DNA from 2 places in the Pseudomonas sp. LjRoot71 genome. Region 2 is predicted to be linked to the other one. Evidence: riboswitches for the same ligand, from Rfam matches in the RefSeq annotation. Region 2 holds a riboswitch; the other holds the start of a gene.

Region 1 (6,737 bases), 1.3 Mb from region 2:
GGTCTAATCACCGCATTTATCCGCATCGAAGGTAAGCCATTCGGCCTGCTGGCGAATAATCCGGCGCACCTCGGCGGGGCTATCGATGCGGTGGCCGGCGACAAGGCTGCGCGCTTTATGCAGCTGTGCGACGCCTTCGATATTCCGCTGCTGTCGCTGTGCGACACCCCCGGCTTTATGGTCGGCCCGGAGGCGGAGAAGCAGGCCACGGTGCGCCATGTCTCGCGCATGTTTGTCGCCGCCGCCAGCCTGACGGTGCCGTTCTTCACCGTGGTGCTGCGCAAGGGCTACGGCCTCGGTGCCCAGGCCATGGCCGCCGGCAGCTTCCATTCGCCACTGTTCACCATCGCCTGGCCCAGCGCCGAGTTTGGTGCAATGGGCCTGGAAGGCGCGGTGCGCCTGGGGTTTGCCAAGGAACTGGCCGCCGTTGAGGACCCGGCGGCACGCCAGCAGCTGTTCGACAAGCTGGTGGCCAAGGCCTACGAGAATGGCAAGGGCATCAATATGGCCAGCTTTCTGGAGATCGATGCGGTGATCGACCCCGTGGAAACCCGCGCCTGGCTACTGCGCGGCCTCAATGCCACACCCAAGCCCGCGCCGCGCGAGGGCAAAAAGCGCAGCGTGGATACCTGGTAGTCCGCTGAGCGCGCCTGGATGCACCATCCGTGCATCCAGGCGCGAGGTGCATGGAACCGAACCTTGTTTGGGCAGTTTCCGGCGCTTCGGGTAAACTGCCGCATCTTTTGCACCGATAACGATCTGCCTGATGCCGACGACCTTCCACGAGATTCCCCGTGAGCGCCCGCTGACGCCCCTCCTAGACCGTGCCAACACGCCGGACGAACTGCGTCGCCTGGGCGAAGCCGAGCTGGAGACGCTGGCCGACGAGCTGCGCCAGTACCTGCTATACACCGTTGGCCAGACCGGTGGGCATTTCGGCGCAGGCCTTGGCGTGATCGAACTGACCGTGGCCCTGCACTACGTCTTCGACACCCCGGACGACCGCCTGGTGTGGGACGTGGGCCATCAGGCCTACCCGCACAAGATCCTCACCGGTCGCCGTGAGCAGATGGGCAGTTTGCGCCAGAAGGATGGCATCGCTGCCTTCCCGCGCCGCTCGGAGAGCGAGTACGACACCTTTGGCGTCGGCCACTCCAGCACCAGCATCAGCGCCGCCCTGGGCATGGCCATCGCCGCCCGCCTGAAAGGTGAGAAGCGCAAGGCCGTGGCAGTAATCGGCGACGGCGCGATGACCGCCGGTATGGCCTTCGAGGCGCTGAACCACGCCAGTGACGTGGGCGCCAACATGCTGGTGATCCTCAACGACAACGACATGTCGATCTCCAAGAACGTCGGTGGCCTATCCAACTACCTGGCCAAGATCATCTCCAGCCGCACGTACTCGAACATGCGCGAAGGCAGCAAGAAGATCCTCTCGCACCTGCCCGGTGCCTGGGAAATCGCCCGCAAGGTGGAAGAACACGCCAAAGGCATGCTGGTCCCCGGCACCCTGTTCGAAGAATTGGGCTGGAACTACGTCGGCCCCATCGACGGCCACGACCTGCCCACCCTACTGGCGACGCTGCGCAATATGCGCGACCTCGACGGCCCGCAGTTCCTGCATGTGGTGACCAAAAAGGGCAAGGGTTTCGCCCCGGCCGAGGTCGACCCGATCGGCTATCACGCTATCACCAAGCTGGAGCCGATCAACGCGCCGGCCGCCCCCAAGCAAGCCAGCGGGCCGAAATACTCCAGCGTATTTGGCCAGTGGCTGTGCGATATGGCCGCCGAAGACCCGCGCCTGGTCGGCATCACCCCGGCGATGAAGGAAGGCTCCGACCTGGTGGCCTTCAGCGAACGTTACCCCGAGCGCTATTTCGATGTAGCCATCGCCGAGCAACACGCAGTGACCCTCGCCGCCGGCATGGCCTGCGACGGCGCCAAGCCGGTGGTGGCGATCTACTCGACCTTCCTGCAGCGCGCCTATGACCAGCTGATCCACGATGTAGCCGTGCAGCACCTCGACGTGCTGTTCGCCATCGACCGCGCCGGTCTGGTCGGCGAGGACGGCCCGACCCACGCCGGCAGCTTCGACATCTCCTACCTGCGCTGCATCCCCGGCATGCTGGTGATGACCCCGAGTGATGAGAACGAACTGCGCCGCATGCTCAGCACTGGCCATCTGTTCAATGGCCCTGCCGCCGTCCGCTATCCGCGTGGCAGCGGGCCGAATGCGGCCATCGAACCAGGCCTGGAACCGCTGGAAATCGGTAAGGGCGTGGTTCGCCGCCAGGGCAAGCAAAGCGCCCTGCTGGTGTTCGGCGTGCAACTGAGCGAAGCGCTCAAGGTGGGCGACGCACTCGACGCCACGGTGGTCGATATGCGCTTCGTCAAACCGCTGGATGAAGCCCTGGTACGCCAGCTGGCGGCCAGCCACGAGTTGCTGGTGACCATCGAAGAGAACAGCGTGATGGGCGGTGCCGGCAGCGCGGTCAGCGAGTTCCTCGCCCATGCCGGCCTGCTCAAACCCGTGCTGCACCTGGGCCTGCCGGACTACTACGTCGAACACGCCAAACCGGCGCAGATGCTCGCCGAATGCGGCCTGGATGCCGCTGGCATCGAAGCGGCCGTACGCCAGCGCCTGGCAACCCTGGCCAGCTGAGCGCCATTGATCCCGAGCTGAACGACGCTCACTTGTAATTGCAGTAACCGCGCATTAAGGTGCGCGGCGTTTTACTTCCGCCAAGGTGCGCCCTTCATCCGTGAAGCGGCGTTAAACGGGAAGCCGGTGCGCTCATGACGAGCCATCCCGGCACTGCCCCCGCAACGGTAATCGACCGCAGAGCCATTCTGCACGTCACCTCACGCTGTCCACTGGAGCAATCTGGGAAGGACGAGGCCACGTATGTCGAGAGTCCGGAGACCGGCCTTGCTGGATGCGACTGGTGTTGCGGAGGGCATCACCGTCAAGCTCAGGCTGCCTCTGCGCACGCCCGTTCTTGTCCCTGCCCTCCTCAAAAGTCTCCCGACCTTTTGAGGATTCTCTAGATGAAGTTGTCCCGTCTTGCCCTGGCTGTGGCCTTGTTGCCCAGCATCAGCGTTGCTGCCAGCGATAGCCGCAACCACGAGTTGCCACCACTGGTCATTACTCGTGCGACTCCGCTCAAAGCACCGGTGCCCGCGAGCGTCAAAGTAATCGACCGCCAGCAGATTGAAGCAACTGCGGCGTCATCACTCCTTGACGTACTGCGCAGCCAGGCCGGTATACAAATACGCGACACCATTGGCGATGGCAGCCGAGCCACTTTCAGTCTGCGCGGCTTCGGCGAGAATGCGGTTAACAACACCCTGATCCTGGTCGATGGTCGGCGCCTAAACCAACCCAGCCAGGCCGGAGCCGACCTCAACAGCGTGCCGCTGGGCAATATCGAGCGCATCGAGATCATTCGTGGCGCAGGTACAGTCCTCTATGGCGACCAAGCGGTAGGTGGCGTTATCAATATTGTCACCCGCACCCCAAGCAGCAATGAGGGCTATCTCGAAGCCAGTCGCGGCAGCCATGACCTGGAGGCCTTTCGCGGGCATATCTACCAGCAGCTCGGCGGTGGATTTTCGACCTACCTGAGCGGCGAGTCGCGAACAGCTGACAACTATCGCGACCATAACAATGCCAGTTACAGCAACGCCTTCGCCCGCCTGCGCTATGACCATGACAATGGCCATGCGCTGTATGAGTACCAAACGGTCGACGATGAGCTGCTCTACCCCAATGCCCTGACCAGGGCGCAACGCCGTACAGATCGCAAGCAAAGTGACTCAACGGCCTGGAATGACAGCAAGACGCAGGTGCATCGTTTTGCCCTGGAGCAGCAACTGAGTGACGTATGGACTGCCAACCTCGACTACAGCCATAGCGATCAGGACAGTGTCGGCAGTTTTGCTGCACCGGACCGTTTCACCCAGGACACCCGCACTGAAAGCATCAGTCCCAGACTGAGTGCACGCTACGACAACACCCTGGGGGCAGGAGAATGGCTACTGGGTCACGACCACATAAGCAGTGACGCCCAATCATCCTGGGGCACCGACTTCCAGCAAACCCAGCGCGACTGGTATAGCCAGTTAAGCCAGGAACTAGGCCGCGACGTGACCGTTACTGTCGGCTATCGCAGCAGCGAAGCGGACGACAATAACAAGGCGATCCGCAAACACCATAAAGATCGCGAAGACAGCACCAGCATTGGCCTGAGCTGGCAAGCTAACCAAGAGACGCGTTTGTTTATCAAGCGCGAGGATGTGCTGCGCTGGGCCAACGTGGACGACAATGCGTTTGTCCTGCCAGGGGTCGAGTTCCTCAAACCGCAGACCGGCGTGTCTTGGGAAAGTGGCATCGAGTGGCAAGACGGCGTACAGCGTTACCAAGCAACGCTGTATCGGTTGGATTTGCAGGACGAACTCCTCTACGACGCAATGATTGCCAACCCCAACAGCTGGAATGGTCGCGGGGCCAATATCAATCTGGATAAAACCCGCCGTGATGGACTGCTGCTGGAAGCGGAGCGCCAGTTGAGCGAACGCCTGAGCATCGGTGGCCAATACAGCTTTACCGATGCGGAGTTTCGCGCGGGCTCTTTTCAGGGCAACAAGGTTCCGTGGGTCGCGCGCCATACGGCCAGTACACACCTCAGCTACCTGATCGTGCCAGGCCTGCGCGGTTATCTGGAAGCGGTTTATACCGGCAACCGCTATTACTCGGGGGACGATGCCAACAACCAGCACCAAGCGGGCAGCTACACCCTGCTTAACGCGGCACTGAGCTACGACTATCAGCAGTTCAGCAGCAAGTTGCGCCTCAACAACCTCACTGGCAAACGTTATGACGCGTTTGCCAGCGCAACCAGCAGTTACCCCGCAGCCGAAGAGCAGGTGCAGCTCAGCGTTGGTTACAGGTTCTGACAATCCGCCCTGGGCCTTTTCGGTCCAGGGCTTTCAACGCGCCTGCGCCAAGCGCTCACACAATTTCTCCATCGCCCCCAGCATCTGAAAGCTCGGCCGCTCCAGGCCGTTGTCCGGTACCAGCCAGAGTTGCTCGCGCTCGACAGCCGTTAGGCCCGGCCAGATGCGCCAGGCATCCAACTGCTGCTGCACACCCGCCAGAATCACCTCGGGATTGCGCTCAAGTACCGCTTCTACGCTGACCTGCGGCGCAGGCAAGCTCAGCTCGGCAAAAATATTGCGCGCCCCGCATACCGCCAGGGCATCGCTGATGATCTGCTGACCGCCGATGGTGTACAGCGGCACATCCCAGATCTGATAGAACAGCCGCAACGGCTGCTCGCGCCGGTAGCGCTGACTCAGCTGTTGCAGGCCCTGGTTGAAGCGCTGTTGCAGACGTTGGCCCTGCTCAGGACGGCCAATCCGCGCGCCGATCTCGGCAAACTGTCCGGCCAGGTCGGCCAACTTGCGCGGCTCGATCACCAGCACTGGAATGCCCAGACGCTGCAGCTGCTGACGTTGCGCACTGCTGATGCTGTCCGGCCACAGCAGCACCAGGTCAGGCTGTAACTGCAACAGGCTCTCCAACTCCAGCTGGCCAAAATTGCCCACCGAGGGCAGATGTTTCACCGCAGCAGGTCGCTCACCGCCATCCAGCAGCCCGACCAGCAAGTCACCAGCCTCAAGTTCGAGGACGATCTCGGTCAGCGACGGGGCCAGGGTGACCACCCGCGAGGCCGCCGCCACCGGCCAGGCCAGTGACAGCAGCATGCAGAGCATCAGCGTGCGCATCAGCCGAGTTGGCGAGGAATGCGATAGAGGTACAGCAGAACGATGCTGGACAGCGCCAGCAGAATCAGCGGGATCGCCTCAAGCCCGGCGAAGACCGCCAGGGCGGCGATCCAAGCCGGCAACGCAGCACCCAGCAGCGCCAGGCGCCGTGCCCGGGTCAGCTCCAGCCAGGCGTCATGTTCAGCCGGGCTGTCGAGGGCTTTTTCTGTGGCCACCAAGGCGCGTTTGTAACCGCTGAACAGCGGCAGGCTGATGAACATCGAAGCGAGGCCAGCGATAAACAGTGGCATGGTCAGCAAACCGGTCTGCTGACCACTGCCAAACAGCAGGTTAAGCACAAACAACGGGGCCAAGGTCACGGCCAGTTGCCGCCACCACTCCAGCGCCAGCCGACGGCGCACTTCGCCGCGCGTCACAGGCTTTCCTCGACCTCGCCCTGGTGCAGGCTGCCGAGCATATGCCCGAGCTTGCCGGCCTTGGTCGCCAGGTATTTCTTGTTGTGCGGGTTGTGATCAATCTGCAGCGGCACGCGAGTCGCCACATTGATGCCCATCTCACCGAGCGCCTTGACCTTGCGCGGGTTGTTGGTCATCAGCTTGAGCTGGCTGATGCGCAGATGATCGAGCATCGGCAGGCAGATGGCGTAGTCGCGCTGATCGGCCCCGAAGCCCAGACGCTCGTTGGCTTCCACGGTATCGGCGCCACCATCCTGCAACTCATAGGCGCGAATCTTGTTCAACAGGCCAATGCCGCGGCCTTCCTGACGCAAATAAAGCAGCACGCCACGGCCTTCGCTGGCAATCGCGCGCAAGGCAGCTTCCAGCTGAAAACCACAATCGCAACGCAGGCTGAACAGCGCATCGCCGGTCAGGCATTCAGAGTGCAAACGGCCCAGTACGGGCGCGCCATCGGCCACGTCACCAAAGGTCAGGGCAACATGCTCCTTGCCC
Region 2 (6,737 bases):
CTGGCTCGGCCGTCGATTGAGTTCCTTGCCGTAGTAAGCAATGCCGCCACGGCTGCTGCGCTGTGAGCGGTTCTCGGCACTCATCAGGCTGTAATTGGCATTCCATTCCCAGCCCAGCAACTCGCTGCCCAGCTGCAACTCGACACCGCGAATGCGCGCCTCATCGACACCTTCGGCGCGGCTCTGGCTCTTGCCGCCCACCAGCGAATTCACAGTGGCGATCAGGTTGTCGATCTCACTGCGGTAGGCATTGATCGACCAGTGCCCCCAGTCATGCACACCGGCCAGCCCCAGCTCGATGCTGCGCGACTCTTCGGCTTGCAGATCCGGGTTACCGAAACCTGGGTAGTACAGCTGGTTGAAGGTCGGTGCCTTGAAGGCCGTGCCGTAGCTGGCCGTCAGGCGCAGCGCATCGCTCAGCGCATAGCCCCAGCCCAGACTGCCGGTGTCATGCTTGCCGAACTGTTCGTCATCGTCGCGGCGCACGCTGAGTTGCAGGTCATGCCGGCCGAGCTGCGCCAGGTACTGGGCAAAGAGCCCCTGGTTGTCACGTGAATCGCGGGCATAGTCGGTCGTGCCGTTGACCTCGTCATGCTGATAGTCGGCGCCCAAGGTCAGGGTGTGGCCATCGGCCAGGCTGAGGTCGTTCTGCCAACTGAGCGAGTCGCGGCGGCTGTCAAATCGCGAATAGAAGGCGCGGTCCTGAAAGCTGTCGGACTTGTCCTCGCTGCGCCCGGCCTGCAGGGTCAACAGCCAGGGCTCCAGCGGGCTGAAACGTGCCCGTCCGCCCACCACCTTCTGCACACCCTCGGCATTGGCACCGAAGCCGGCGGTGCGCTTGCTGTTCACCGAGTCATAGTCGTTGTGCGAGCGGCTCTGCAACAGGCTGCCATCGAGTTCCAGGCCATTGGCGAACTGGTAACCGGCCTTGGCGGCCAGTGACAGGCTGCGGTAGCCGTCGCGGTCCTGCTCATAACCGCTGACCGTTGCCGGTTTGACGTTGATGCCATCCGTATCAAGACCAGACACCCCCAGGCTGTACCAGCCACTGCCGGCCGTACCGGTGAAGCCGGCGCTGCCCTGATAGGTGTCCTGGCTGCCATAACCTGCCGAAGCAAAAGGCTTGAAGCCCGTGCCCTGGCCTTTGCGGGTGTAAATCTGAATCACCCCGCCAATGGCCTCGGAGCCATACAGGCTGGAGCGTGGCCCGCGAACCACTTCGATGCGCTCAACCAGTTCAATGGGCAAATCCTGCAATGCGGCGCCACCACTGGTCACCGAACCGACCTTGACGCCATCGATCAGTACCAGCACATGGTTGGAGTTGCTGCCGCGCATAAACAGTGAGGTCGACTTGCCTGGGCCGCCGTTGTTGCTCAGGGAAATACCCGGCACGCGGCTGAGCAATTCCGGCACCGACTGCGCCTGGCTGCGCTCGATCTGCTCACGCTCGATCAGGTTGAACGCCGCAATGCTGCTGGCCGCTGACTGCTCGGTGCGGGTTGCGGTAATAACCTGGGTATCCAGGCTGAGGGTTGCGGCCTGGGCCGCGAGAAATGGGCTACAGCCCGCGAGCGCAATGGCCAGCGGACGCATATTGAGGATGCGAAGCAAGGTCTGATTCTCCGTCGCGCCACCCGCGCGACACTGCCGATATAAGGCATGGGAGAACAGCACGGGCAGACACGGCAGAACGCCGCAACCACCCGACAACGCCCTCCGCAATGCCGTGGATGCAGCAGGCCGGTCTCCGGGCTGACGAGTGAAGCCGATGGCTTCCGGATCGCGCCTTCCCATGCCGGTGGGCACAGTGGCTATTGGCGATCCTTGACTCGTTTACCGTTGCGGGGGCAGCGCCGGAATTGTTGCGTGATCAACACGTAACGCACCGGCTTCCCTGTTTCACCCCTCTGACGCGCTGCGTCGGGGGCACCTGTTGCAGGCGCGCAGGGTAGAGAGTTGCACCGGGAGCGTCAACGCATAACGCCGCCCAGAGACCATTAAGGTCGCAGGCAGGCTGCCTGACACACGCCGGGCTAGATCAATGCCGGGGCATAAACCCGGCGGGCTTGCTCGCCAGCCACTCGACGAAGGTGCGCAGGCGTTCATCTGCAAGCAGGCTGTCGCGACTGTTGTAGGTCAATGCCAGTTCCTTTTCACTGAACAACCGGTGGATCTGGTTGTGACAGGCCCGGCAAACCCAGAGCGTAGCGCTGATGCGCTCACTCTTGGCGAAACGCTTCTGCACATAGACCTTGTTGTGCAGCGCCTTGGGGATCAGGTGATGCCGCGTCAGTGGCACCATACGGGCGCACAACTCACAGGCATCAGGCTGGGCAGGCAGGCGAATCGGTTCTGGCATACGAGCAGCGCAGGTTCAGCGTTTGCGACACAGGCTCAGCCCGTCACCCAGCGGCAGCAGGGACAGGTCGATGCGCGGGTCATCGCGTAGCGCCAGATTGAGCGCTTGAATGGCTCGGGTATCGGCGCTTTCAGGGCTTTCCTTAAGCACACGGCCACTCCACAGGGTGTTGTCGAACAGGATCAGTCCTCCCTGGCGCACCAGACGCAGAGCATGTTCCAGGTAACTGGGATAATTGGCCTTGTCGGCATCGATAAACAGCAAATCGATACTGCCGGCCAGGCCTTCCTGTTCCAACGCAGCCAATGTCTCCAGCGCCGGTGCCAAACGCAGCTCGATACGTTCAGCAACCCCCGCCTCAGACCAGTAACGCTCGGCCGTGGCGTTGTAGTCGCCGGGAATGTCGCAACAGATCAGTTGGCCGTCCGCCGGCATGGCCTGAGCCATGCACAGGGCGCTGTAGCCGGTGAAGGTACCGACTTCGACAATCCGCCGGGCACCGGTCAGCTGCACCAGCAGGGCCATAAACTGACCCTGCTCAGGGGCAATCTGCCAACGCGCCATGCTCAGCTGTGCGGTTTCTTCGCGCAGACGCTTGAGCAGCGGCGTTTCACGCAGGGAAACATCCAGCAGGTATTGATGCAGAGCAGCATCGAGCGTAAGCGTCTGGTTGGTCATGGCAGGCCCCTCAGCCGCGCAGGTTGATCAGGGATTGCGCGCCAGTTCCGGGGTAAATACGCGCTTGGCATTCAGGTAGGTACGCTGCCAGTAGGTGTTGCTCAGGCTGTCCAGGCGTACGGTGCCGCCGCTCGACGGCGCATGAACGAAGCGCCCCTCACCGACATAGATGCCGGCATGGCTAACCTGGCTGCCGCCATTGGTGGCGAAGAACACCAGGTCGCCACTTTGCAGGCGGTCGCGACCGACAGCCGGAGCGCGCATGCTGATCAGCTCGCGAGTCGAACGCGGCAGGCTGATACCCGCCGCATCGCGGTAGACATAGCCAATCAGGCCACTGCAATCAAAACCACCGTCCGGGGTATTGCCCCCGTAGCGATAAGGCGTGCCAACCAAGCCGAGGGCGCGAAACAGCACGTCATCAGCATTGCCGTTAAAGCTGCTGCTGGGCGTTTGCACGACAGGTGGCGGGATTGGAGTAGGTGCGCGACTGGAACAGGCGCTGAGCAAGGCAACGACGACCAGCATGCTGAAACGGGCGAGAGCGGTCATGGATAAGGCGATCCTGAGCCGGGATGCGCCCTACTCTGCCGACTTGCGCACCGCAGAGCAAGCTTTAGATTAGCTTTGCCTAGCAAGTCATTGAAAACTATCGAGATGCATCAGATATATAACCCTGGGAAACGGCTGCGCAGCTGGCAGCCGCCTCCCACAGGTTCAAGGATGGCGCGCCACGCTGTCACTTGGCGCCAGCGCCAGGGCACGCTTGGCTTCGATAAAGGTACGTTTCCAGTAACGATCTTCCAGGCTGTCGACCCGCACACCACCGCTGCGGCTGCTGCTGGAGTGGATGAACTGGTTATCACCCATGTAGATGCCGGCGTGGCTGACGCGATTACGCCCATTGGTGCTGAAGAACAGCAGATCACCCGGCTCCAGCTCATCGCGCGAGACCAGAGGAGCGTCGATATTGATCATGTCGCGGGAAGAACGCGGCAACTGCATGCCGGCTTCTTCCTTGAACAGGTAACCGATAAAGCCGCTGCAATCGAAACCGGAACTCACCGAACCACCACCGAAGCGATAGCGCGTACCCACCAGCGATAGGCCGTGAGACAGGATGCTGTCAGCCAGCTGCGGCAGTTTGTAGGATTTTTCTTCGGTAAAGTCGCCGAGGGCTGCTTCCTTGGCCTGTTCATCAAACTCGGCCAACTCGGTCGAGGAGAACACTGCGGGCTGGGCGGCCAGCTCCGGCTGTGGCTGCGGCGAATGGTTGGCGCAAGCGGCCAGAACCATGGAGAGTGCAATAGGCACGAGGGGTGCGAGGCGTTTGAGCATGGGCACGACCGTGTCGATGAATTTTATAAGAGCGCGACTATGCCCTCTATGGCATACATTTGCAAATTCTATGGCCCTAGATGTGACTCAGTAGTTTCGGCAAAACATCTAACGCCCGCCCTTGCAGGTGCACATCCACTCGCCCACTCAAGTCAGTGCGCTGCGGGTTGATCTCGACGGTAAAGCCACCCGCCTGGCGGGTACGCAACAGCGGTTCGACGATATACGGGAAGCTCGCGCTGGTGCCGATACTGATCACCACCTCAAAGCCTTTGCGCACCTCGTCATACAGCGTGCCGATGGCCTGCTCAGGCAACATTTCCTCGAACAGCACCACTGGCGGGCGCAGCACCCCGGCGCATTGCCGGCATTTGGGTGGCAGCGGTCGATCCAAATGCGCGGCCAGCTCACTGTCGACGGCACCGCAGGATTGGCAATACAAGGGAGCCAGCTCGCCATGAATTTCGATCACCCGCTCCATCGGGCTACCGGCCGCACGGTGGTAGCCGTCAATATTCTGGGTCAGCAACCAGCACTGCGGTTTTCTGCGCTGCAATTCGGCAATCGCATAGTGCCCGGCGTTGGCCTGAGCCCCCAGGCAGGCCTTGCCCAACTCCGCCAGGTATTTCCAGCACAGTGCCGGATCGCGCTGCAGCATTGAGCCGGACAGCGCCGCCTCAATCGGCAAGCCTTCGGCGGTGTGACCGTTGTACAGGCCACCGAGGCCGCGATAGGTGGGCAAGCCGGAATCAGCAGACAAGCCGGCACCAGTAATCAGCAGGATGCGTTCAGCCGCGACGATGGCCTGGGCAACACGGGTAATGACCTCGTCCATCTCGATCCCTCATCTGTAGGGTGGACGACGCTCTTCTGGCCCACCGCAACCGCGTCATGCTGGATGGAAAAACGTCATCCACCCTACATCCAGCGATCTGCTCAGTGATTGACTGTATGGGCCAGCATCACCGACAGCTGACATAACGGCCGCCCGCTCTGCTCCTGCCATTGATTGAACGCCGCCTGCACGGTAGCCAGCTCCTTCAAGCTGGTCGGCGCCTTGTCGATGATTTTCTGCGCTTTCAACGCTGCGACCATGTCATCGGTGGGGACGAAGGTGTCCTTGCCGACCATGCGCAGGAAACGCGGCGCGGACAGCCCGCCCAACTGACAACCGTGCTTGGCCAGGTACTTCCACAGCCCGACCACATCGCTCACCGGCCAGTCGGCGATCAGCGCACCGAAGCTGCCCTTCTCCTTTTGCACATCGAGGATGAACTGGGCGTTGCGCGGCACACTCTTGAGCTTGCCCAGGTGGCGGATGATGCGCGCATCCTGCATCAGGTTTTCCAGGCGTTCCGCGCCCATCAGCACGACTTTCTCCGGATCAAAGCCGAAGAACACCTGCTCGAAGGCCGGCCATTTGGCGTCCACCAGGCTGTGTTTGAGGCCCGCACGAAAGATGCGCAGGCTGAGGATCGACAGGTAGCGATCATCAGGGATCGCCCGTAGCTCCTCGGCACTACGCGGCTGCGGCAGGATCGACTCCAGCGCGGCAACCGAGCCAAAGCGGTTCAGGCAGTATTCGTTAAGCCATTTGTAATCGCGCATCAGGCAATCCTTGAACCGTAAACTGCGGGATCAGAGATTCATCACGTCGAGAAAGCGCGGCGTGGCGCTGTCGTCGATTTTTAGGCTCTTGAAGTCAAACAGATTGCGGTCAGCCAGCTGCGACGGCACCACGTTCTGCAGCGCGCGGAACATGATCTCGGTGCGACCCGGCGACTTGCGCTCCCACTCCTGGAGCATTTCCTTGACCACCTGACGTTGCAGGTTCTCCTGCGAACCACAGAGGTTGCACGGAATGATCGGGAACTCCTTGAGCACGCTGTAGGCTTCAATATCACTTTCGCTGCAATAGGCCAGCGGACGGATCACCACGTTACGGCCGTCATCGGCACGCAGCTTGGGCGGCATAGCCTTCAGCGTGCCACCGTAGAACATATTGAGGAAGAAGGTTTCGAGGATGTCGTCACGGTGATGCCCAAGGGCCATCTTGGTCGCACCGATCTCATCGGCAAAGGTGTAAAGGGTGCCGCGACGCAGGCGTGAGCACAGCGAGCAGGTGGTCTTGCCTTCCGGGATCTTCTCCTTGACCACCGAGTAGGTATCCTTCTCGACGATGTGGTACGGCACGCCGATGGATTCCAGATAGGCCGGCAGCACATGCTCAGGAAAACCTGGCTGCTTCTGATCCATGTTCACCGCAACAATCTCGAACTTGATCGGCGCGACTTTCTGCAGGTGCAGCAGCACATCGAGCATGGTGTAGCTGTCTTTGCCGCCGGACAGGCAGACCATG

The links. Region 2 has a riboswitch for cobalamin ahead of btuB (TonB-dependent vitamin B12 receptor). Riboswitches for the same ligand answer to the same signal wherever they lie in the genome.
Region 1: it holds a riboswitch for cobalamin, as region 2 does, so the genes downstream of both, ACSQ17_RS06920 (TonB-dependent receptor family protein) here and btuB (TonB-dependent vitamin B12 receptor) in region 2, are expected to answer to the same signal.

The regions. Positions count from the first base shown of each region.
Region 1 is NZ_CAXURA020000001.1:1,455,713-1,462,449, forward strand. Features, by position in the region: gene ACSQ17_RS06910 (carboxyl transferase domain-containing protein) at 1-636, shown strand, start outside; gene dxs (1-deoxy-D-xylulose-5-phosphate synthase) at 767-2,662, shown strand; cobalamin riboswitch at 2,729-2,946, shown strand; gene ACSQ17_RS06920 (TonB-dependent receptor family protein) at 3,049-4,956, shown strand; gene ACSQ17_RS06925 (cobalamin-binding protein) at 4,990-5,787, opposite strand; gene ACSQ17_RS06930 (MFS transporter) at 5,787-6,203, opposite strand; gene ribA (GTP cyclohydrolase II) at 6,200-6,737, opposite strand, start outside.
Region 2 is NZ_CAXURA020000001.1:198,175-204,911, forward strand. Features, by position in the region: gene btuB (TonB-dependent vitamin B12 receptor) at 1-1,596, opposite strand, end outside; cobalamin riboswitch at 1,725-1,952, opposite strand; gene ACSQ17_RS00930 (hypothetical protein) at 2,042-2,362, opposite strand; gene ACSQ17_RS00935 (O-methyltransferase) at 2,378-3,040, opposite strand; gene ACSQ17_RS00940 (C40 family peptidase) at 3,068-3,592, opposite strand; gene ACSQ17_RS00945 (C40 family peptidase) at 3,758-4,378, opposite strand; gene ACSQ17_RS00950 (NAD-dependent deacylase) at 4,455-5,213, opposite strand; gene ACSQ17_RS00955 (DNA-3-methyladenine glycosylase I) at 5,315-5,986, opposite strand; gene ttcA (tRNA 2-thiocytidine(32) synthetase TtcA) at 6,017-6,737, opposite strand, start outside.